Regions from separate parts of the Mesorhizobium koreense genome, predicted to be linked through region 1. Evidence: riboswitches for the same ligand, from Rfam matches in the RefSeq annotation. Region 1 holds a riboswitch; the other holds the start of a gene.
The links. Region 1 has a riboswitch for thiamine pyrophosphate ahead of thiB (thiamine ABC transporter substrate binding subunit). Riboswitches for the same ligand answer to the same signal wherever they lie in the genome.
Positions count from the first base shown of each region.

Region 2: it holds a riboswitch for thiamine pyrophosphate, as region 1 does, so the genes downstream of both, thiM (hydroxyethylthiazole kinase) here and thiB (thiamine ABC transporter substrate binding subunit) in region 1, are expected to answer to the same signal.

Region 1 is NZ_CP134228.1:1,492,822-1,498,061, forward strand. It holds gene RBH77_RS07160 (ABC-F family ATP-binding cassette domain-containing protein) at 155-1,969, opposite strand; gene RBH77_RS07165 (thiamine diphosphokinase) at 2,008-2,643, opposite strand; TPP riboswitch at 2,737-2,853, shown strand; gene thiB (thiamine ABC transporter substrate binding subunit) at 2,887-3,891, shown strand; gene thiP (thiamine/thiamine pyrophosphate ABC transporter permease) at 3,867-5,240, shown strand, end outside.
Region 2 is NZ_CP134228.1:412,671-417,910, reverse strand. It holds gene RBH77_RS01935 (DUF2628 domain-containing protein) at 1-202, shown strand, start outside; gene hisH (imidazole glycerol phosphate synthase subunit HisH) at 204-854, shown strand; gene RBH77_RS01925 (DUF1330 domain-containing protein) at 851-1,138, shown strand; gene hisA (1-(5-phosphoribosyl)-5-[(5-phosphoribosylamino)methylideneamino]imidazole-4-carboxamide isomerase) at 1,179-1,910, shown strand; TPP riboswitch at 1,980-2,076, shown strand; gene thiM (hydroxyethylthiazole kinase) at 2,121-2,948, shown strand; gene thiE (thiamine phosphate synthase) at 2,945-3,619, shown strand; gene thiD (bifunctional hydroxymethylpyrimidine kinase/phosphomethylpyrimidine kinase) at 3,616-4,419, shown strand; gene RBH77_RS01900 (ABC transporter permease) at 4,583-5,240, shown strand, end outside.

The DNA of each region.
Region 1 (5,240 bases):
CTCCCCACAAGGGGGGAGGGAAACGCCGTCACCACCTTCCGTGCTGAAATTGGCTCCTTCTGGTGCTGCTACAAGGTCCCCCTTATGGGAAGGGGTTAGGGGTGGGGGTAACCGGCCAGGTGAGCCCATGCAATTTTTACATGCGACGCCCTTGCTATCCCTCCACTTCCTCCCTCAGCATTTCGAGTTCCAGCCATTCGTCCTCCATGGCGGCGAGTTCGGCGCGTGCCTTGTCGAGTAAGGCGGTAGCATCGGCGAACGCGTTCGGATCACGGCGGTAGAGACCGGGATCGGCGAGTTGCTGCTCGACGACGCCGATCCGGGCGACAGCTTCCTCCATGCGCTTCGGCAGCGTTTCCAACGCGAATTTCTGCTTGTAGGAAAGTTTTCTTGCGGGCTGCCGGGGCTGGCCCCTCGGCTCCGCGACGGACTTAGCCGCCGGCGCGGTGCGCGCCGCCGCCCGGCGATCGTCGAGCTTCCTGCCGCCGCGCTGCGCCAGCATGTCGGTGTAGCCGCCGGCATATTCGGTCCAGGTGCCGTCGCCGTTCGGTGCGACGGTGCTGGTCACCGTGCGGTCGAGGAAATCGCGGTCGTGGCTGACCAGGATCACCGTGCCGGCGAAGCTCGCGACAAGCTCCTGCAACAGGTCGAGCGTCTCCATATCGAGGTCGTTGGTCGGCTCGTCCAGCACCAGGAGGTTGGACGGGCGGGAGAGCACCCGAGCGAGGATCAGCCTTGCGCGCTCGCCGCCCGAAAGCTCGCGCACCGGCGTGCGCGCCTGCTCGGCCTTGAACAGAAAATCCTTCATCCAGGAGACGACGTGCTTCTCCTCGCCATTGACGATGACCGTCTCGCCGCGCCCGTCGGTAAGGTAGTGCGCCAGCGTCTCGCGCGGATCGACCGCCTCGCGCTTCTGGTCGAGTGTGGCGATCTCCAGATTGACGCCGAGCCGCACCGTGCCGGTGTCGGGCGCAAGTTCGCCGGTCAGAAGCTTCAGGAGCGTCGTCTTGCCGGCGCCGTTCGCCCCGACGAGGCCGATGCGGTCGCCGCGGTTGATGCGGGTGGAGAAGCTGCGGACGATCGGCCGCTCGCCGTAGGATTTGGCGATATCCTTCGCCTCGATAACCAACTTGCCGGATTCGGCGGCGTCGCTGGCCGCCATGTTGGCGAGGCCCTCGGCGCGGCGGTGCGTGCGAAAATCCTGCCGCATGGCCTGCAATTCGCCGAGCCGGCGCATGTTGCGCTTGCGCCTCGCGGTCACGCCGTAACGCAGCCAGTGTTCCTCGCGCACGATCTGGCGGCCAAGTTTGTGCTGCTCGCGCTCCTCCTCCTCGAGCACCTGGTCGCGCCATTCCTCGAAATGCGCGAACCCCTTGTCGAGGCGAAGCGTGCGGCCACGGTCGAGCCACACCGTGGCGCGGCTGACGCGTTCCAGAAAACGGCGGTCGTGCGAGATGAGCACGATGGCCGAAGGCGAGCGGGCAAGCTCTTCCTCCAGCCACTCGATGGTGGAGAGATCGAGATGGTTGGTCGGTTCGTCGAGGAGCAGGATGTCGGGCCGGGGCGCCAGCACGCGCGCCAGCGAGGCACGCCGGGCTTCGCCACCCGAAAGGCTCGACGGATGTTCCTCGCCGGTTAGCCCCAGATGATCGAGCAGGTAGGTGACGCGGTGCGGATCGTCGGCGGGGCCGAGACCGGCCTCGACATAGGCGCGTACCGTGTCGAAGCCTTCCATGTCCGGCGTCTGCGGCAGGTAGCGTATGGTCGCCGACGGCTGGCGGAAGACCTCCCCGTCCTGGGGCTCGATGAAGCCGGCGGCGATCTTCAGCAGTGTCGATTTGCCGGAGCCGTTGCGGCCGACGAGCGCGATGCGTTCGCCGGGCATCGCCGAGAGCGAGGCGCCGTCGAGCAGCGGCGTACCGCCGAAGGTCAGCCTTATGCCGTCGAGATGAAGGAGCGGAGGGGCCATGAACTCTTGGGGAGCGAGAGGGCGGTGCGGTCAGGCCGTCATGTGGCTGCCAGAGTGGCGACAAGCAAGGCCCGCCCCTCCCGAAGCCGGACGACAAGCCCGTCCTTGACGACATTGGAGATCGTCAGGGACGAGCCGAACGGTACGACGACATCGTCGAGCGGCCATTTCGCGCCTTCGACCGTCAGCCCGCGAAGCTCGGAGAAGCCGAGGATGCTGAACATCGTCCCTGGGGGATAGTCGTAGCCCGCCCGGGCGTGAGGCAGTACGCTTCCTTCCTGCGCTCCGCTGGTCAAAAGCACGGATACGCCGCGTTCGGCAAGCTGGACGCCGAGCGCCATATGCAGGAAGGCATGATCGGCACGCGGGCCCCCGAAGGCACCGGCCAGCACCAGCGAGGTGGCACCGCGCGAAAGCGCCTCGCCGACGGCGATCTCGCCATCCGTGTGATCCTTATCGGGGGAGTAGACCATGCGCTCGATGCCGTCATAGGCATCCAGCCAATCGGGTTCGGTCGAATCGAAATCGCCCACCCACAATTCCGGAACGATCTTCAGCGGATCGGCATGGAGCAACCCCGAATCCGCCGCGACGACATGGGTGTCCGCGATCTGTCCAAGGAGACGGGGCGTGACGGTCAAATCGCCACCGAGAAGGATGGTGAAACGGCTCATGGCCGCGCCATATCACGCCCTTTGGCGCACAGGAAGCGCCTGGACCCGTATGGCGCCGGCTTGCAACGCATCATCCGCCGCTCTATGTCTCCTGTCGCTCTAACGGGGTGCCGGGACGTGTCATGCGGACCGGCTGAGAGGCCGGCGATCGGCCAACCCGTCGAACCTGATCCGGCTCGTACCGGCGGAGGGATTAGACGCTTCGGTTCCGGCGCCTCCCTCCCCGCATAAAAGGAGAGACCGATGCGCGGAACGATCTCCCTCCTCCTGGCAGCGCTGTTCGCGCCGTTTTCCGCTGGCGCGGCTGTGGCCGAAGGTTCGCTTACGATCTACACCTATGAGAGCTTCACCGCCGACTGGGGGCCGGGTCCGATCGTCCAGAAGGCATTCGAGGCGGAGTGCTCGTGCAACGTCCGCTTTGTTTCCGTCACCGACGGCGTTGCGCTGCTCAACCGGCTAAAGTTAGAAGGCCAATCGACCAAGGCCGATATCGTGCTCGGCCTGGACACCAACCTGACGACCGATGCCAAGGCGACTGGTCTTTTCACGCCGCACGGCGATCTCACGAACGAGGTCGATGTTCCCGGTGGGTGGAGCGACGATATTTTCGTGCCCTATGATTACGGCTATTTCGCCGTGGTCTATGACAGCGAGAAGCTGAAGGATCCGCCGAAGAGCATGGCCGAATTGGTGGACGGCGATCCAAGTGAAAAGATCGCGATCGAGGACCCGCGCACCTCCACCCCCGGACTTGGTCTCGTACTCTGGATCAGGAAAATCTACGGCGACAAGGCCACCGATGCCTGGGCGAAGCTGAAAGGCCGTGTGCTCACAGTCACGCCGGGATGGAGCGAGGCCTACGGACTTCTGACCAAGGGCGAGGCGCCGATGGTGCTTTCCTACACGACCTCGCCCGCCTATCACATGATCGAGGAGAAGACCGACCGGTATAAAGCGGCTTCCTTCGCGGAGGGGCATTACATGCAGATCGAGGTCGCGGGCATGACGAAGAAAGGCGCGGAAAATCCGCTCGCCGGAAAATTCCTCGATTTCATGACCGGCTCGAAATTCCAGGATGCGATTCCGGAGACGAACTGGATGTATCCGGCTGGTCGGACCGACAAGCCGCTCGATCCGGCCTTCGGCCAGCTGGTCAAACCGGCGAAATCCCTGATCTATTCAAGCGACGAAGTTGCCAAGAACCGCAAGGCCTGGGTCGACGAATGGCTCTCGGTGATGAGCAGATAGGCGTGGCTCCACTGGACGGTCGAGTAGCCGCCGGCGCAGTGGCGCTGGCGGCGGTGGCGCTTGTCGCCGGCGGTGCGCTTGCCGGGCTCGTCTTTCAGGCGGGCAGCGATTGGAGCGGCGCGTTCGCGGCTTTCGACCTCTATCTTTTGCGCGTGGCGCGGTTCACGCTTTTCCAGGCTGTGCTCTCGACTGTGCTCTCGGTGGCGCCGGCGGTGGTCGTGGCCCGGGCCTTTTCCAGACATCCGAAGTTTCCGGGCCGTGCGCTGATGCTCAGGCTGTTCGCCGTGCCGCTGGCATTGCCGGCGATCGTCGCGGCGCTCGGCGTGCTGGCCCTTTATGGCAGGGCGGGTATCTTCTCCGGCGCGCTTGCGAAGCTCGCCGGCGGCGACTGGTCGGGCGTCTACGGGCTCTCCGGCATCCTGATCGCACACGTCTTCTTCAACCTGCCGCTGGCGACAAGGCTTTTTTTGCAGGCGCTCGACACAGTACCGGACGATCAATGGCGGCTTGCCGCGCAACTCGGCATGGGCGCGCGCCCGGCCTTCCGTTTCCTCGAATGGCCGGCGATGCGGGCGAGCCTGCCGGGCATCGCCGGGCTCGTCTTCATGCTCTGCGTAACCTCCTTCACCATTGTCCTGATGCTCGGCGGCGGGCCGCGCGCGACGACGCTGGAGGTCGCGATCTATCAGGCGCTGCGCTTCGATTTTGATCCGGCGCGGGCGGTGGCGCTGACGGTGATGCAGATCGTCTTGGCGCTGGTGATCTTCATCGCCATCACGCGCCTTGGCGGAAATTATACGGCGATGGCGAACCTGTCGGTGACGAGGCGCCGCTACGCAATGGACGGGAAAGGGGAGAAGTCTTTCGACCTGCTCGTTATCGCCGTCGCCACCCTTTTCGTGGCGGGTCCGATGGCGGCTGTCGTGATCGCCGGCCTTGGCGCAGATCTCGGCAGGCTTGCGGCGGATGAGGCGGTGCGGTGTGCCTGTTTCACCAGTCTCGCTCTCGCGGCACCGGCGGCGTTCCTTTCCGCCGGCCTGTCGCTGGCGCTGGTCGCCTGCCGCCGCGCGCTCGAATACGGGCGGAGGCAGCGGCGCGCGTCATGGCTGGAATGGGCGTCCGGCAGCGGTGCGAGTCTTATCCTTGTGCTGCCGCCGACCGTCATCGGCGCCGGATGGTTCATCATCCTGCTTCGTCTCGGCGACGTCTATGCCGCCGCGCCGGCGATGGTGATCGCGGTGAATGCGCTTATGGCGATCCCGTTCGCCGTGCGCGTCGTGCAGCCCGCCTATGACGCGGCGAGCGCGCGTAACGAAAGGCTCTGCGGCGCGCTCGGCATTGCCGGCTGG
Region 2 (5,240 bases), 1.1 Mb from region 1:
GCGTCGCGACTGGCGCGAATGGGGCGTGGTCGAGGCCGACGGACACGACGAGGCGGCGATCCGCTATCTCGCGGACGAGGACACGGACATGCCGGCGCCCGCGCCCTATCCTCCTTCCGCCACTCCGGCGCCCACCACGTCGCCACGCCGTTCGGGCGCGGTTCCGGCGCTCGGGCTCTTCTCCTATCCGGGTCGTCACTGACATGCGCGTCGCAATCATCGATTACGGCTCGGGCAACCTGCGCTCGGCTACGAAAGCCTTCGAGCGGGCAAGCCGCGAGGCCGGCATCGGCGCCGAAATTGAACTGACGGCTGATGCCGGGCGCGTTCGAACGGCCGATCGTATCGTGCTGCCCGGCGTCGGCGCCTATGCCGACTGCCGAGCCGGTCTCGACGCAGTGCCGGGCATGGTCGAGGCACTCGAGGAGGTGGTGACGGCGAAGGGCCGGCCCTTCCTCGGCATCTGCGTCGGCATGCAGCTGATGTCCGAGCGCGGGCTGGAAAAGACGGTGACGAGCGGTCTTGGCTGGATCGCGGGCGACGTCAAGGTGATCAAGCCTGCCGACCCGGCGCTGAAAGTGCCTCAGATCGGCTGGAACACGCTTCGGCTCAGGCGCGAACACCAGCTTTTCGCCGGGATTCCGACCGGCGAGAAAGGGTTGCACGCCTATTTCGTGCATTCCTATCACCTCGATGCGAGGGAAGAGGGCGATGTGCTGGCGCTCGCCGACTATGGCGGGCCGGTCACCGCGGCTGTGGCGCGCGACAACTTCGCCGGTACGCAGTTCCATCCCGAGAAGAGCCAGGCGCTCGGCTTGGCCCTGATCGCCAATTTTTTAAGGTGGAGACCATGAAGAAGGGCTACTGGATCGCGATGGTGTCGATCACCGATCCCGAAAGGTTCAGGAATTATGTAGGAGCCTATGACGAGGCGTTTCGGAAGTTCGGCGGCAAATTCCTGGCCTCGAGCGGCGACGCCCGGTATCCGGAGGGATTTCCGGCCGAGCGTACGGTGATCGTCGAATTCGGCTCCTATGCCGACGCCGTTGCCTGCTACCATTCGCCGGAATACAAGGCCGCGCTCGAACTGCGCCGCGCCACCGCGACCTCGCACCTGGCCATCGTCGAAGGCCTCTGATCCTGGCCCGCAGCCGACCGTTCCGGAGCCGACCCGACCCGTGATCCTTTTCCCCGCCATCGACCTCAAGGACGGAAAATGCGTGCGCCTGAAGCTCGGCGACATGGCGACCGCGACCGTCTACAATGCCGACCCCGCCGCACAGGCCCGCGCCTTCGAGGAGCAGGGCTTCAGGTGGCTGCACGTGGTCGACCTGAACGGCGCCTTCGCCGGCAAGTCGGTCAACGGCGCGGCGGTCGGGGCGATCCTGGAGGCGACGGCAAACCCGGTGCAGCTCGGCGGCGGCATCCGCACTATTGCTCAAATCGAAGATTGGCTCAGTCGCGGGCTGGCGCGCGTCATTCTCGGCACGGTCGCCGTGCGCGATCCCGAACTGGTGCGAGAGGCCTGCCGCAGATTCCCCGGAAAGATCGCGGTCGGCATCGATGCGAAGGGCGGCAATGTGGCGGTCGAGGGCTGGGCGGAAGCGTCGGAACTCGGCGTCATCGAACTGGCGAAAAAATTCGAGGGAGCTGGCGTGGCGGCAATCGTCTATACCGACATCGACCGGGACGGCGTTCTCTCCGGCATCAACTGGGATGCCACCATCGGACTGGCCGATGCGGTCTCGATCCCGGTCATCGCGTCGGGCGGGCTTGCCTCGCTCGAAGACATAAGGCGCATGACCATGCCGGACGCGAAGAAACTCGAAGGCGCGATCTCCGGCCGCGCGCTCTATGACGGCCGCATCGACCCGAAAGAGGCGCTGGCGATCCTGGGCGGCCGCGCCTGAGATGCAGCCTGCGGCGCTTCGCCGTCTCATTTGGCCATGACATTGCCGCCTTGCCGTGCCATAAGGGCGACCGAGAGACAGGGGCGTCCGTCGCGAGACGGGCTGAGATGCACCCTTCGAACCTGAACCAGATCATGCTGGCGGAGGAAGTCGCTCGGGGCATAGCCTGAAGGACACTGCCCCGTGACCGCCCCGCCGAAAGGGGCGAAGATGACAAGCGGAAATTCTACACGAGATTTTTCTCTGGGCAGCCTGCTCGATGAGATGCGGCAGGCATCCCCGCTCGTGCAGTGCATCACCAACTACGTCGCCATGAACATCGCGGCCAACGTGCTTCTGGCGGCAGGCGCGTCGCCGGCAATGGTGCACGCCGAACGGGAAGCCGGCGAGTTCGCCCAGATCGCCGGCGCGCTCACTGTCAATATCGGCACGCTGTCGCCGGATTGGGTGGCCGGTATGCGCCGCGCGGCGGACGGAGCGAACCAGGCCGGCAAGCCATGGGTGCTCGACCCGGTGGCGCATTTCGCCACCGCCTACCGGCGCGACACGGTCGCCGGCCTGCTGGCGCTGCGGCCGGCCATCATCCGCGGCAACGCTTCGGAGATCATCGCGCTTGCCGGCGGGACGAGCGCGGGGCAGGGCGTCGACAGCGGCGATACGGTCGCGAGCGCGGAAGCTTCGGCGCTGGCGCTGTCGCGCAAGACCGACGCCACGGTCGCGGTGACCGGGGCGATCGATTTCGTCACCGACGGGAAGCGCGCCGTCCGCATCGAGGGCGGCTCCGCGCTGATGCCGCGCGTCACCGCGCTCGGCTGCTCGCTGACCTGCCTTGTCGGCGCCTTCACCGCGATCCGGCCGGCCGATCCCTTCGTGGCGTCCGTCGCGGCGCTGTCGGTCTTCGCCGTCGCCGGCGAGCGCGCCGGCCGCGTCGCGGAGGGGCCGGGCTCCTTCGGTTGGAAGTTCCTCGATGCGCTGGCAGCACTCGATCCCGCAACCCTCGACCGCGAGGCGCGGCTTTTGGAGGCGGTGCCGGCATGAAAAAGCCGTTCGACCTCTCGCTCTATCTGGTGCTCGACCCCGATCTCTGCGGGCCGATGGGCATGGTCGAGACCACGCGCGCGGCGGTCGCCGGCGGCGTCACCATGGTGCAATTGCGCGACAAGCATGCCTCTACCGCCGAGATGATCGAGATGGGCAGGGTGCTGAAAGTGGTGCTCGCCGGCACCAGCGTGCCGCTTATCGTAAACGACGATGTCGAGGCGGCGATCGCGCTTCAGACGGAGGGACTGCATGTCGGGCAGGAGGATTGCGACGCGCGCTCCGCCCGCGCCCGCATCGGTCCGGATATGATCCTCGGCGTCTCGGTCGAGACGGAAGCGCTCGCCGCCGCGATTGACCCGGCGATCGTCGACTATGCCGGGGTCGGCCCTGTCTTCGCCACCCCCACCAAGCCGGATCACAAGCGGCCGGTCGGCCTCGACGGGCTCGCGCGGCTGGTTGCCGCTTCGCCGGTGCCGACCGTCGCCATCAGCGGGCTGAAGGCCGAGCATGCCGCCCCGGTGCTGGCAGCCGGAGCGGATGGCCTCGCCGTCGTCTCGGCCATCTGCGGCAAGCCCGATCCGCGCCGCGCGGCGGAGGAGATTGTGGAAGCAATTTCTGCCGCGAGGCGGCAGATGCGGCCCGGCGAGAAGGCGGAGGCAGAGCGATGATCCGCAATGTCCTTTCCATCGCCGGTTCCGACCCGTCCGGCGGCGCTGGCATCCAGGCGGATCTCAAGACGTTCGCCGCGCGCGGCGTCTACGGCATGGCCGCCATCACGGCGCTGACGGCGCAGAATACGCAAGGCGTTTCCGGCGTCGAGGCGGTGTCCCCCGGTTTCGTCGAGGACCAGATCGAAGCAATCTTCGAGGATATCCGCGTCGATGCGGTGAAGATTGGTATGATCGCCAATGCTGGCATCGCCCGCGCCGTGGCCGGCGTGCTTTCGGCTCATCCGACCGTGCCGATCGTGCTCGACCCGGTGATGGTGGCGAAGGGCGGCTCGGCGCTGCTCGCGCCCGACGCGGTTGAGGCGCTGACGACGCGGCTGTTGCCGCTTGCGACGATGCTGACGCCCAACCTGCCGGAAGCTGCCGCGCTGCTCGGCGAGCCGGTGGCGGCCGACCGCGCCGGCATGTCGGCACAGGCGACGCGGCTCCGCGCGTTCGGGCCGGCGTCGGTGCTGATCAAGGGCGGCCATCTGGAAGGCGAGGGCAGCCCCGACGTGCTGGCGACGATGGACGGTCTGGAGTGGTTCGAGGCGGAACGTATCGCGACCCCAAACACGCACGGCACCGGCTGCACGCTTTCGAGCGCGATCGCCGCTGAACTGGCGAAAGGGGCGAACGCGCGCGAAGCGGTACGGGCGGCAAAAGCCTATATAGCCGGCGCCATCGCGGCCGCTGACCAGCTCTCGGTCGGGTCCGGCCACGGGCCGGTGCATCATTTCCATGCGCTCTGGCAAGCCTGATAGATTGGGGATTACCCCCACTCCGTCCCGCTTCGCGGGCCACCTCTCCCCCTCAAAAGGGGAGAGGAAGGGTGCCCGTCGCTTCAGCCGGCGCTTCCTCTCCCCCGTCGAGCGGGGGAGAGGTGGCCGCGAAGCGGACGGAGTGGGGGTCGATGCCGGAGCATTGACCGGCGTTCACAGCGGAACCGGGTTTCTCGTTGCGCTCGCAGTACCCCTGATCGCCTGGCAGCTTGCCATCTTCGTCTTCCGCCCCGCGCCCTACATCCTTCCTTCGCCGGTTGAGGTGCTTGCCGCATTCGCGCGTCAGCCCGGCTTCTTCGGCTGGAACGGGCTCGTCACGGTGAGCGAGATCGCGCTCGGCTTCCTCTGCGGCGCCTCGTTCGGGGCGCTGGTGGCGCTGGCGATGGCGGCGCTGCCGCGCTTCGAGCGGCTCGCATGGCCGCTGCTTCTTGTCGTCCAGTCCTTTCCAGTCTTCGTCGTCGCACCGCTTCTGGTGGTTTGGTTTGGCTTCGGCATGGCCTCGAAGGTGATCATGGCCTCGATCATCATCTTCTTTCCCATCGCTTCCACCTTCGCGGATGGGCTCCGCCGCACCGATCCGGATATCCTCGACGCGGTAGCGCTGACATCCGCCACGCGCTGGCAGACGCTGCGTTACATCCGCCTGCCGCTTGCCATGCCGGCGCTGGCTTCGGGCCTACGCATCGCCGCACCGCTTGCGCCGCTCGGCGCCGTGGTGGGCGAATGGGTCGGCGCCTCGGCCGGGCTCGGCTTCGTCATGGTGCAGGCCAATGCCCGCATGCAGACCGACAGGGTCTTCG